3 regions of the Pseudoalteromonas sp. JC3 genome follow, and region 3 is predicted to be linked to each of the others. Evidence: predicted binding sites of a transcription regulator. Region 3 holds the regulator's gene; each other region holds the start of a gene.
The links. Region 3 encodes LexA, which represses DNA repair genes until DNA is damaged. Its sites were predicted from a motif close to TACTGTATNNNNATACAGTA; they were not measured.

Region 1 (4,450 bases), 1.3 Mb from region 3:
CGCTGAAGAGTGCGCGAGTATCCATCACGATGCGGTTGTAGTTATTTTCGATTAAATATTGGTTGTATCTGCGCTCAGCATCGCCTTTGCGGTAAAAGTCCCAATGCCGTACTTCAACACCAACAGTTAGCGCTTTGGGCAACCAAGATAAAAATTGTCGCATTTTATTTATATGTTCAGGCGCAAACTGCGCAGGTAATTGCAGCATTAACACGCCTAATTTAGGAAACAGCGGCGCCATGTTTTTACACCAAGCCAATAATTCATCTTGGCAGTGGCTAAGTGCCATTTCATGACTAAAACGCTTAGGAATTTTAAACGTAAAGCGAAAGTCATCGGGCACTTGTTCTAGCCATTTTAATACGGTCTGCGGATTTGGATCGGCATAAAAAGTCGTATTGCCTTCAACGCTATTAAAAATTTGGCCATACTCTTTGAGCATATTTGTGGCACTACAATGGCTGGAAAATACTCGACCTTTCCAGTGTGCGCTACTCCATTGTGGGCAACCCAGATACAACATAGTGATCAAAACAACGATTAAATGTGTGAATAGTGTATCAGATCCTTAGATTGAGGATGACAATGCAGCGTATTTTTATATAATTGGCGGTTATTGAAAATGAGTCTTAGCGACTGGCTTACCAATACTGTGAATTCATATTGTGTGGTGAGAAGTGATTAGTCGTAAGAGCAAACTGGACTGACAGGAATTTTATGCGCTCTATATACTGCGGAAAACTAAATAAGAGCCATGTAGATCAGGAAGTTGAACTATGTGGTTGGATCAATAAACGTCGTGACCTTGGCGGCCTAATCTTTGTCGATTTAAGAGATAGAGAAGGGCTTGTGCAAGTGGTATTCGATCCTGAAGTGGAAGGCTTAATGGATAAAGCGAATACGTTGCGCCAAGAGTTCTGTGTTCAGATCAAAGGTGTTGTCCGTGCGCGTCCTGAAAGCCAAGTAAACAAAGACATGGCAACCGGTGAAGTTGAGATCTTAGGCACTGGCTTAACCATTATCAACCGTTCAGAACCATTACCGCTTGACTTCAATCAGCAAAACTCTGAAGAGCGTCGTCTAAAGTACCGTTATTTAGACCTACGTCGTCTAGAAATGAGCGATCGCATTAAAATGCGTGCTAAAGCGAGTAGCTTCGTGCGTCGTTTCTTGGATGAAAATGCATTCTTAGACATTGAAACGCCAGTACTAACGAAAGCGACACCTGAAGGTGCACGCGACTATCTAGTACCAAGTCGTGTCCACAAAGGCAGTTTCTATGCGCTACCGCAGTCGCCGCAGCTATTTAAGCAGCTACTAATGATGTCTGGTTTTGACCGCTACTATCAAATCGTAAAGTGTTTCCGTGATGAAGACTTACGTGCCGATCGCCAGCCAGAGTTCACTCAGATCGATATCGAAACGTCATTTATGAGCTCAGACCAAGTTCGTGGCGTGACAGAAAAAATGATCCGTGAAATGTGGCAGTCTTTCCTAGACGTTGATTTGGGTGAGTTCCCTGTGATGCCATACAGCGAAGCGATGAGCAAATATGGTTCGGATAAACCAGACCTACGTAACCCGCTTGAGCTTATCGACGTTGCAGACATCGTAAAAGACGTTGAATTTAAAGTACTAAGTGGCCCAGCGAATGACGAAAAAGGTCGTGTTGCAGTACTATCAGTACCAGGTGGCGCACAACTTTCACGTAAGCAAATCGATGAATATACTAAGTTTGTAGGTATTTACGGTGCGAAAGGCCTTGCTTGGATGAAAGTGAACGACCGTGATGCGGGTATCGAGGGCGTACAGTCACCAATCGCTAAGTTCTTGAATGAAGAAGTGATCAATGCACTGCTTGAGCGCACAGGCGCAAACACAGGTGACATTATTCTATTCGGCGCAGACAAGCGTAATACTGTAAACGAAGCGATGGGCGCGCTACGTCTGAAGATTGGTCTTGATTTAGAAATCACAGATCTAACTAAGTGGGCACCACTTTGGGTTGTTGACTTCCCGATGTTCGAAGAAGACGACGAAGGTAACCTACACGCGGTACACCACCCGTTTACCGCGCCTAAAGGCGTAAGTGCTGCGGACCTTGAAGCAAATCCAGCAGGTACACTTTCTGATGCATACGATATGGTACTTAACGGCTACGAAGTCGGTGGCGGTTCGGTTCGTATTCACAACAACGAAATGCAACAGGCTGCGTTCAGGATCCTAGGCATTGAAGAGTCTGAGCAGCAAGAGAAGTTTGGTTTCTTACTTGATGCTCTGAAGTATGGCACGCCTCCGCACGCAGGTTTGGCATTCGGTCTTGACCGTTTGGTGATGCTACTGTGTGGCACTGACAACATCCGTGACGTTATTGCGTTCCCGAAAACGACGCAAGCGTCGTGCTTGATGACTGATGCGCCAAGCCCTGCAAACCCAGATGCGCTAAAAGAGCTTGCTATCTCAATAGAAAAGCAGTTAACAGAGCAAGGTGAAGGCGAGTAAGTTCGTCAACCTGATGTAAAAGAGGCGACTTAGGTCGCCTTTTTTGATCAGATGAACTAGCTTATAACTGGTAATCTATACAGTATTTTGGCATTATAACCAAAAAACCAAGAGACGATGCGTTTGGCTGTCATTTTAGGAATTGATCCGGGGTCAAGATTTACAGGCTATGGTGTGATTGCTCACCAAGGTGCAAAGTTCCAATATTTGGGGAGCGGTTGCATTAAAGTTGGTGAACATGACTTTCCCACTCGATTAAAAATGATCTATCAAGGGATCACACAGCTCATAGAGCAGTTTTCGCCGAGCGACTTTGCGATTGAGCAAGTGTTCGTTGCGCATAATCCAAGCTCAGCCTTAAAACTTGGTCAAGCGCGAGGTGCGGCCATTGTTGCAGCGACCATGCAGTCAGTGGTTGTGAGTGAATATTCGGCAAGGCAAGTTAAACAAGCCGTTGCGGGTACCGGTGGTGCAGACAAAGCCCAAGTACAGGAAATGGTAAAGCGCATATTAAAATTGCCAGGCACACCCCAAGCTGATGCAGCAGATGCGTTGGCGGTGGCGATTTGTCACGCGCACTCAAGGCAAAACTTAATAAAAATGGCAGGCGCAGCGCGTAAAACCGTAAGAGGAAGGTTGAGATAACGATGATAGGAAAATTAAGCGGAACACTGTTAGAAAAGCAGCCACCAGAGATATTAATTGATGTTGCAGGTATAGGTTATGAGGTACAAATGCCAATGACCTGTTTTTATAAATTACCGAGCGTGGGCGAGCCGGTTTCCGTATTTACTCACTTTGTGGTGCGTGAAGATGCGCAGTTACTGTTTGGTTTTAATACCAAGATAGCACGTGCATTGTTTCGCACGTTAATTAAAGCAAACGGAGTCGGTCCAAAGCTCGGACTTGCAATTTTGTCGGGCATGTCGGCAGAGCAATTTGTTAGCTGCGTGAATCATGGCGATGCAACGACTTTGGTTAAGATCCCAGGAGTTGGTAAAAAGACCGCTGAGCGCCTAGTGCTTGAAATGAAAGATAAGCTAAAAGACTTTGGCAATGACTTACTCACACCGTTTAGCGATGCCGCTGTACTTGCGCCGCAAGAGCATCCGACGGTAAGTGATACCCCAGCAGATGAAGCGATTGCAGCCTTAATGGCATTAGGGTATAAACAAGTTCAAGCACAAAAAGCGGTAAAAGCCGTAAACAGAGAAGGCATGACGACCGAGAGTATCATTAAAGACGCTCTTAAATCGATGATGTAACTATGATTGAAGCAGATAGATTAATTGAACCTGAGATCCAAGGTAATGAAGATTTAGTTGATAGGGCGATTAGACCTAAATTACTAAATGATTATACCGGTCAGCCGCATGTCAAAAAGCAAATGGAAATTTTTATTGCGGCGGCACGTTCAAGACAGGAAGCCTTAGATCACTTGCTGATATTTGGTCCACCGGGTTTAGGTAAAACCACGCTTGCGAACATTGTCGCAAACGAGCTTGAGGTTAATATAAAAACCACCTCGGGACCTGTGCTTGAAAAAGCGGGAGACTTGGCCGCATTGCTCACTAACCTTGAAGAAGGGGATGTGTTATTTATTGATGAGATCCATCGTTTAAGCCCTCAGGTGGAAGAAATTCTCTATCCCGCTATGGAAGACTACCAATTGGACATCATGATTGGTGAAGGCCCTGCAGCACGCTCGATTAAACTGGATTTACCGCCTTTTACTTTGGTTGGCGCAACGACACGTGCCGGCTCATTAACCTCACCATTAAGAGATCGTTTTGGTATTGTGCAGCGCTTGGAGTTTTACTCGGTTGCGGATTTGTCTTCGATTGTGACTCGTTCAGCGCATCATTTAAATCTAGAGATCAGCGAGTCGGGTGCAACTGAAGTGGCGCGTCGAGCGCGCGGTACACCACGAATAGCAAACCGGTTACTA
Region 2 (4,450 bases), 520 kb from region 3:
GATATGTGTTTCAGTAAAGTTAATTCACGCAAAATGGACATCCCTTTGTTATTTGCATCAGCAAGTTTAGCTTCATTGTGGGCTATGGCTTGATTTATGTTAATCCACAAAGGTTTCATACCATTAGCAAGTTCGTAATTCTCCATGGTTGGCAGATCAAATTTGCCACAGATCTCACAAACGTAGCAATAAGAAATAATATGTACATTATCATGATCTGGTTTATACCAAGGACGATACTCTTCATAGCGACCAAAAGGAGTGAGACCTGTAATGGATACTGCACCAGTTTCTTCTTTTAGCTCGCGCTCTAATGCTGCTTCTAAGCTTTCCCCCTCGTTAACGCCACCACCTGGTAAGGTGTAATCGTCATAACGTTTGGTGTAAAGCATAAGAATGTCGTTGCCTCTAAGGACTATGGCGCGAGTGGTCTCTCTAGTAAAGCAGCTGCCTTGAAGCGGAATGACTGGGGTGTTGTTTAAGCTTTGCATGGGGGTTTTAACTTCAATTTAGGTAACAAGAATGGGTTTACAAAACGATACGCCTGCGTAAAAGCGGCGTATCGCGAATGAAGATATTAAAACGGAGCAGGGTACGCTTTAAATACAGTATCAATCTCGGCTAAAGACTCTGCACATAGCGGTTGTTCAAACGCTTGAATATTTTCTTTAAGCTGTGCCATGATTGTCGCGCCGATAATAGTTGAAGTCACGCCATCGACTTGGTTGCACCAAGCTAGCGCCAGTTGCGCTGCAGTCATATTAAATTCTTTGGCGATTTCTAAATATTTTGCAACGGCTTCTTGTGCTAGTTGCGTATCTCTAAATAAGCCTTGTCTTTGCACTAAGGTAAAGCGGCTGCCTTCAGGTCTTGCACCCCCTAAATATTTACCGCTCAACATCCCACCAGCCAGCGGCGACCAAGGTAAATAGGCAACATCTTCGTTTACGCAACTCTCAATCAAGTAAGGCCAATCTTTGGCATGTAGCAAGCTAAACTCATTTTGAATTGAAACCGGCTTAGGTAGGTTGTGTTGCATTGCCAAATTAAGGTAAGTGTGAATGCCCCAAGGCGTATCATCAGAAAGGCCCCAATGGCGAATTTTACCCGCTTGAATACAGCTCGCTAAGCCTTCTAAAATATCTAGCATACCAGCGCGTTCTTCCTCGCGGTCAAGCGCACTCAAAGGCACCATGCCAGGCCATTGTTTACCAAAATGCGGTGAAGTACGGTTTGGCCAATGTAGTTGGTAGAGGTCGATATAGTCGGTATTCAGGCGCGCTAAAGAATCGTCCACCGCTTGGATCACAGATTGTCCCGTAATAGCACCGCCTTCACGGATCCAAGGTAATCCGCTGCCTGCAATCTTGGTTGCAAGCACGAGCTTTTCGCGCTTTTCTTGGTGCCGCTTTAGCCAATTGCCAATGATGGCTTCGGTTTTACCATAGGTTTCAGGTGAGGGAGGGACCGCATACATTTCAGCGGTATCAATGAAGTTAATACCACGGCTTAGTGCATAATTGATTTGCTCGTCGGCATCATGCTGGTTGTTTTGTACGCCCCAAGTCATGCTTCCTAAACAAATGCGCGAAACTTCTAATGGGCTACTACCAAGTCGTGAGTACTTCATGCAGGCTCCTGATTGATTGCTGAATGGTTAAATATAGCCAAAGTAACGGATTTAGTACTTTGAACTGTATTGATATTGTTAGCATTATCTCTGTTTTGCAGTGCAACTTGCAACAGACATCAACACAAGTATAGCCCAGAACACTAAGGCCTATGTTCAAGATTGCAACAGTTGGAAAATTAGCACATAATAAACACTGTTTATTTAGACAGTGTTTTAACGTGCGTAAATTTATTCATATTGATATGGACGCGTTCTATGCATCGGTAGAAATGCGCGATAACCCCGAGCTTGCAAAGGTGCCGATGGCGATTGGTGGGCAGAGTCATCGTGGGGTGCTATCCACGGCTAACTATATTGCTCGGCAATATGGCGTGCGATCGGCCATGTCGAATTATCAAGCGAAAAAACTCTGCCCTCAGCTGGTGATTGTACCGGGGAGAATGGAGGTCTATAAGGCAATATCGCAACAAATTCGCGCTATTTTTACCCGCTATACTGAGCTAATTGAGCCACTGTCTTTGGATGAAGCCTATCTAGACGTCACTGAGTGTCAGCAATGTAATGGCAGTGCAACGCTTATCGCCGAGCAGATACGAGCGGATATAGTTGCAGAGACGGGCCTTACAGCTTCGGCGGGAATTGCGCCAATCAAGTTTTTAGCCAAAATTGCCAGCGATGAAAACAAGCCCAATGGTCAGTGTGTGATCCCGCCTCACCAAGTGAGCGCTTTTATTGATGTGTTACCTCTTAAAAAAATTCCAGGTGTAGGTAAAGTGACTCAACAGCGTTTGCTAGCCATGGGACTTGAGTATGGCCGAGATATTAAGGCACTGTCTGAAACTCAGTTACGCCAGTCATTTGGCAAGTTTGGCGCTGTATTATGGCGGCGTTGTCAAGGTATTGATGAGCGCCGAGTTGAGACCGATAGAGTGCGTAAATCGATAGGCGTTGAAACCACATTTGCAGAAGACACGCTCGACCTTGATACCTTAAAACAAGTCATAAAAGAAAAGTTGTTACCTGAATTGACTCGCCGAGCACAGCCTTATTTACAGCGTGGCTTTAATAAGCTTGGCGTTAAAGTGAAGTTTTACGATTTCACCCAAACCACCAAAGAATGCCAATACCAGCATATTGATTTGCCCGTTTTCGAAGAGCTATTGATTGAAGCAATGTCACGGCAAAAGTTTAAACCTGTGCGCCTCGTGGGCTTGCACTTAGGGCTAAATGAAAAGTCTAACACACAAGCTCAACTGGGACTTTTTGATGGCTAATTCAGACCTACCTAGACTAAAAGATAACTGCAATTAGTTTATTTTGTGCTAGCTTCGAAGTTGTCGTGCAACAAACTAATCACGCGAACTGCGTGTAATTAAAACAACAACAAGAGGTAAGCATTATGCAATCCATAATGATCGTACTCTTCGGCATCATAGGGATGTTATTTGGATGGTTTGTCTATTCCAAATTTATTGCTGAAAAAATATTTAAAATGGATGACAACTTTGTCACGCCGGCTCATGAGCTTGAGGATGGCGTGGACTATGTTCCCACTAACAAAGTGGTATTGTGGGGGCATCACTTTACTTCAGTCGCAGGTGCTGCACCAATTGTAGGTCCAGCCATCGCTGTTTATTGGGGTTGGGTGCCAGCTGTGCTTTGGGTTGTATTCGGTACCATATTCTTTGCGGGTGTCCACGATATGGGCGCGCTGTGGGCAAGTGCTCGCCATAAAGGCAAGTCGATGGGCGCGTTGTCTGAAAGCGTGATTGGCAAGCGCACGCGTTCATTGTTTATGATAGTGGTCTTTCTTGTACTGCTCATGGTAAATGCCGTGTTCGGCGTGGTGATAGCAAACTCCTTCGTAGGTAACCCAAATGCGGTATTTCCCGCTTGGTCAGCTATCGTCGTGGCGCTTATCATCGGCCAATTACTGAAACGCAAAGTGCCGCTAGTACCACTCTGTATTATCGGGGTTATTGTGCTCTACGCGACCATTTATATGGGCAGTAGTATGCCGATTACCTTACCAACCGAAATGTTTGGTCTAAGCGACAAAGCCAATTGGATAATCATTCTGTTTATATATGCTGCCGTGGCGTCATTGTTACCGGTTTGGATGCTATTACAACCTCGTGACTTTATTAATGGCATGCAGCTGTTAGTGGGATTGATCCTGCTTTATGGTGCAGTATTTGTGGTGATGCCAGATATCACCGCGCCTGCGTTTAATACCCAAACGGTAGAAAATACCCCAAGTATCATACCCCTGCTATTCGTGACTATTGCTTGTGGTGCGGTATCTGGTTTCCACGGTATTGTTTCGTCGGGAACGAGTTCTAAACAACTAGACAAAGAAAAAGACGGTCGTTTTGTCGGCTACTTAGGAGCAGTTGGTGAAGGCTCACTTGCACTTATTACGTTGGTCGCCGTGAGTGGCGTGATGCTTGCTGTATCACCTGAAGAGTGGCACGAAATTTATAGTCATCTTGGTGCAGGCAGTGTATCAGCCTTTATTAACGGTGGCTCAAATCTTATCAGTACAGGCTGGGGACTACCAGTCGAGATCGCATCAACTTTACTTGCCGTTATGGTTGTACTTTTTGCAGGCACTACCATGGATTCTGGCGTCAGACTTCAGCGTTATATTATTCAAGAGTGGGGTGAGATCTATAACATCAAGTTCCTGAACAACGGTATCTTCGCGACTTTGTTGGCCGTTGCATGTTGTTTGCTACTCGCCTTTGGCGCTGGTGGCGCATCGGGTAGTGGTGGTATGGTGATTTGGCCGCTGTTTGGTTCAACCAACCAAATCTT
Region 3 (4,450 bases):
CTTTGGGAGCTGTATGGTGTGAATGTTCGTCTACGATGGCACTCATTACTTACCCTCCTCTAGTGTATCTATCTCACGCTGTATTTGGCTTGGCTGAATAACATCGCCAGTGTCATTACCCCAGCTATTTCTTTTATAGGTGATCACCCCCGCGATCTGCTTAATTGTTAATTGCTTTGCGAAAGATTGCATCGCAGTTCCTGGGCGGCCTAAAAGTAGAATATCTATATGAGCTTTAATATCTCCAGTGACGACTTTACTTCCTTTCATTGCAGGGAAGACTCCTGGTAGCCCAAGCCCAGTTGGTTGATGGCAAGCTGCGCAATAAGCCATGTAAGTTTGTTCCCCAACCTCCATTAACTCTTCTTTCGAAAGAGTTTGTTGCGCAACTGCCTGTGACTCCGCCTCTGCTTTTGCTTTTTCAGCTTTAGCATCGTTAAGCCAACTATCAAATTTATCAGGACTTACGGCCTCGACGACGATTGGCATAAAGCCATGATCTTTGCCACATAATTCAGCACATTGGCCTCTATAAATTCCCTCATCGTTTACCTTTGCCCATGCCTCATTTATAAATCCCGGATTGGCATCCTTCTTCACCGCAAAATCAGGCACCCACCAAGAATGGATGACATCATCCGAGGTCATCAAAAAGCGGACTTTCCTATCTGTAGGAATAACTAAATGCTTATCAACTTCAAGCAGGTAATTTTCATTTTTTTCTTTAAGATCACTAATTTCATCTTTCGAAGTAGAGAGCAAAGAATAGAACTCAACATCATGCCCCATATACTCATAGTGCCATTTCCACTGAGAGCCTGTGACCTTAATGGTCAGATCAGCTTTACTCGTGTCTTCCATAGCAATAAGCGTTTTTGTGGCTGGTATTGCCATACCAATGAGTATCAGGAAGGGAATTGCAGTCCAAAGTATTTCCACTTTGGTGCTTTCATGAAATTGCGCCGCAACGACGCCTTTTGACTTTCTGTGTTTTATAAGCGCCCAAAACATAATCCCAAATACAATCACTCCAATGACACAACATATTAGAAATATGGTCATGTGAAGCTCATACACTTGATGACTAATGTCTGTAACACCTTGCCTCATATTATAAGCGCTGTTAGCAAGTGAGGGCATGGCGATTAGCACCGCGATGAATGCTACAACTAATCGACAAATTTTCATTTGACGTCTCCTTCAAGACAACTCGTGGTTGTCTCTTGTTATTATTGGATGACTGTCATATTGTCTATTTGTACATAGACTTACTGCACGACTATTAACCAATTAGTCAAAAAACAAACAAATTGCAAGATTTTCGAGAAGACCGACTTTAGAATCAAAACTGGGGACTATAGGGAGTAAAACGAAGAATGATGAAAAATAGTGTATAAAGATCAGAAAACTAAAAATATTACTAAATGATTAAAGTCACTATAATTATCTAACTTTCACACAGTTAGAAAAGTTAATTATTACTTTCTAAACAAAATATAGTTAAAGCAAGCGCAACTTTATATTTAACGCTACGCTCGCTCTCATAAACTACATCCAGTCTGCACTTCGGATAACACCGACAGCTAACCCTTCAATGGAGAAATTTTGATGTTCTAGATCTACTTCAATCGCTTTAAATTCTTCATTCTCAGCATGTAAAAAAACTTTCTTTCCTTTCTTTTCAAGGCGTTTAACAGTCACATCTTCTTCTACACGAGCAACTATCACTTGCCCATTTTCTGCCACTTGAGTTCTGTGAACAGCCAATAGGTCACCATCTATAATACCAATATCCTTCATGCTCATACCATTAACTCTCAAAAGGTAATCAGCATTAGGTTTAAAAAAACTAGCATCTACATTACAGTGGCTTTCTACATGTTGCTCTGCCAAAATAGGCTCACCAGCAGCAACACGACCAATAATAGGCAAACCAAGTTGTTCTGATTCATCCTCTACAAGTCGAATCCCTCGGCTTGCGCCTGGGACCATTTCGATAACTCCCTTTTTCGCAAGCGCTTTCAGGTGCTCTTCCGCTGCATTTGCACTCTTAAAACCCAAAGCATCAGCTATTTCAGCACGAGTTGGAGGCATGCCTGTATCTTTTATGAATACTTTTATTAATTCAAAGATTTGTTCTTGTCGTTTTGTTAGAGGACGCATTAACTGGTATTCCATACAGTGGTTTATTTACTGTAAGTATATACAGCTCAAAAAAAATCGCAAATGTTTCTTTCTTCGCCATATTTTAAGTGTATTTATTGATAGCATTAATTAGATCAGCATTAAACAAGAAGCTTCAGAGCATAACCTACGACTCTACGAAATAAGGATTATTAAGTTTTAGGGCTGATAAATCACCTCCTACCATTTTGCACTGTGCTGATACTGTGGTAAGAGTGAGTTTATCTCGCGAGGTTTTCTATATCCCAAACAGCAAAAAACCCTTCGCATTACTGCAACGGGTTTTGATGTACATGGTTTTTTGCTGGAACTTCATTGCAAGCCATCGGCGGGTAAACCGCCTCCTACCAGAATGGCTTACTTTATGGCAGCAGGCTCATGTTGTGGGAGCGAGTTTATCTCGCGATGTGTTGATTGGCTTGTGAGGGTTTCTATATCTCAAATCTCTATACCCCAAACAGCAAAAAACCCGTCGCATTACTGTAACGGGTTTTTATGTGCATGGTTTTTTTGCCGGAACTTCATTGCAAGCCATCGGTGGGTGAACCACCTCCCACCATGTTGCACTGTGCCTATACTGTGGTAGGAGCGAGTTCACCTCGCGAGGTTTTTTCCAGAACTTCATTGCAACCCCTCGGCGGGTAAACCACCTCCCACAATGTTGTACTGTGCTGATACTGTGGTGGGAGTGGGAGTAGGAGCGAGTTTACCTCGCGAAATTTTCAAATCACACATAGCAAAAAACCCGTCGCATTGCTGCAACGAGTTTTGATGTACATGGATGTTCGAATGTCGATGAAGTTCATGGATGAACGCTTTTCATCAACCTCTTATTTAGCCCTGGCTCGCTACGAAGTAGGATGTTCTCATTTTTTAAATAGAGAGTCACATGGGTGATCCACACTATCATTGACCGGGGCCGACCCTTCGGCTGTTTTGTTTCACTTCTGAGTTTGGGTGACGAGAAACCGAAGCACCGCTTCGCAGTTCGAGGAAGTGAGCGCAAGGACGCGCGAAGGGGAGATGCTACATGGAAGTACTTTACCCCAAACAGCAAAAAACCCGTCGCATTGCTGCAACGGGTTTCTCTTATTTGGCCCTGGCGATGTTCTACTTTCACATGGGTAATCCACACTATCATCGACGCTGTTTTGTTTCACTTCTGAGTTCGGCATGGGGTCAGGTGGGTCCAAAACGCTATAGTCACCAGGAAATTCTGTTCATCAATGAAGTCTCCTTCATCAATGTAAATCTGGGAAAAAGCTATTAAATTCTTTTGTCTACTTTAGTCTATTAACTTCTGTTAGCTAAGGCCTCCATGGATGGAGGTCATGCTAGGAATTGTCTGGAACAATTCTAGTAAACCACTTTGGCGTTGTATGGTTAAGCCTCTCGGGTAATTAGTACGAGTTAGCTTAATGCCTCACAGCACTTCCACATCTCGCCTATCAACGTTGTAGTCTTCAACGGCCCTTCAGTTGACTCTAAGTCAAAGTGAGAACTCATCTCGAGGCCTGCTTCCCGCTTAGATGCTTTCAGCGGTTATCAGTTCCGAACGTAGCTACCGGGCAATGCAATTGGCATCACAACCCGAACACCAGCGGTTCGTCCACTCCGGTCCTCTCGTACTAGGAGCAGCCCCTCTCAATTCTCAAACGCCCACGGCAGATAGGGACCGAACTGTCTCACGACGTTCTAAACCCAGCTCGCGTACCACTTTAAATGGCGAACAGCCATACCCTTGGGACCGACTTCAGCCCCAGGATGTGATGAGCCGACATCGAGGTGCCAAACACCGCCGTCGATATGAACTCTTGGGCGGTATCAGCCTGTTATCCCCGGAGTACCTTTTATCCGTTGAGCGATGGCCCTTCCATTCAGAACCACCGGATCACTATGACCTACTTTCGTACCTGCTCGACGTGTCTGTCTCGCAGTTAAGCTTGCTTCTACCATTACACTAACCGTACGATGTCCGACCGTACTTAGCAAACCTTCGTGCTCCTCCGTTACTCTTTGGGAGGAGACCGCCCCAGTCAAACTACCCACCAGGCACTGTCCTCAACCCCGATTCAGGGGCCTAAGTTAGAACATCAACACTACAAGGGTGGTATTTCAAGGTCGGCTCCACAGAAACTAGCGTTCCTGCTTCAAAGCCTCCCACCTATCCTACACATGTAGGGTCAATGTTCAGTGCCAAGCTGTAGTAAAGGTTCACGGGGTCTTTCCGTCTAGCCGCGGGTACACAGCATCTTCACTGCGATTT

Region 1: a site for LexA is predicted at 2,568-2,587, ahead of ruvC (crossover junction endodeoxyribonuclease RuvC). Genes of this name have one in related genera too.
Region 2: a site for LexA is predicted at 1,825-1,844, ahead of dinB (DNA polymerase IV). Genes of this name have one in related genera too.

The regions. Positions count from the first base shown of each region.
Region 1 is NZ_CP127855.1:2,715,298-2,719,747, reverse strand. Features, by position in the region: gene QSH61_RS11445 (DUF72 domain-containing protein) at 1-523, opposite strand, end outside; gene aspS (aspartate--tRNA ligase) at 718-2,502, shown strand; gene ruvC (crossover junction endodeoxyribonuclease RuvC) at 2,626-3,147, shown strand; gene ruvA (Holliday junction branch migration protein RuvA) at 3,150-3,767, shown strand; gene ruvB (Holliday junction branch migration DNA helicase RuvB) at 3,770-4,450, shown strand, end outside.
Region 2 is NZ_CP127855.1:3,481,397-3,485,846, reverse strand. Features, by position in the region: gene QSH61_RS15075 (NUDIX hydrolase) at 1-491, opposite strand, end outside; gene QSH61_RS15070 (aldo/keto reductase) at 578-1,630, opposite strand; gene dinB (DNA polymerase IV) at 1,852-2,907, shown strand; gene QSH61_RS15060 (carbon starvation CstA family protein) at 3,033-4,450, shown strand, end outside.
Region 3 is NZ_CP127855.1:3,996,709-4,001,158, forward strand. Features, by position in the region: gene ctaD (cytochrome c oxidase subunit I) at 1-46, opposite strand, end outside; gene coxB (cytochrome c oxidase subunit II) at 46-1,188, opposite strand; gene lexA (transcriptional repressor LexA) at 1,549-2,163, opposite strand; rRNA gene rrf (5S ribosomal RNA) at 3,282-3,395, opposite strand; rRNA gene QSH61_RS17465 (23S ribosomal RNA) at 3,564-4,450, opposite strand, start outside.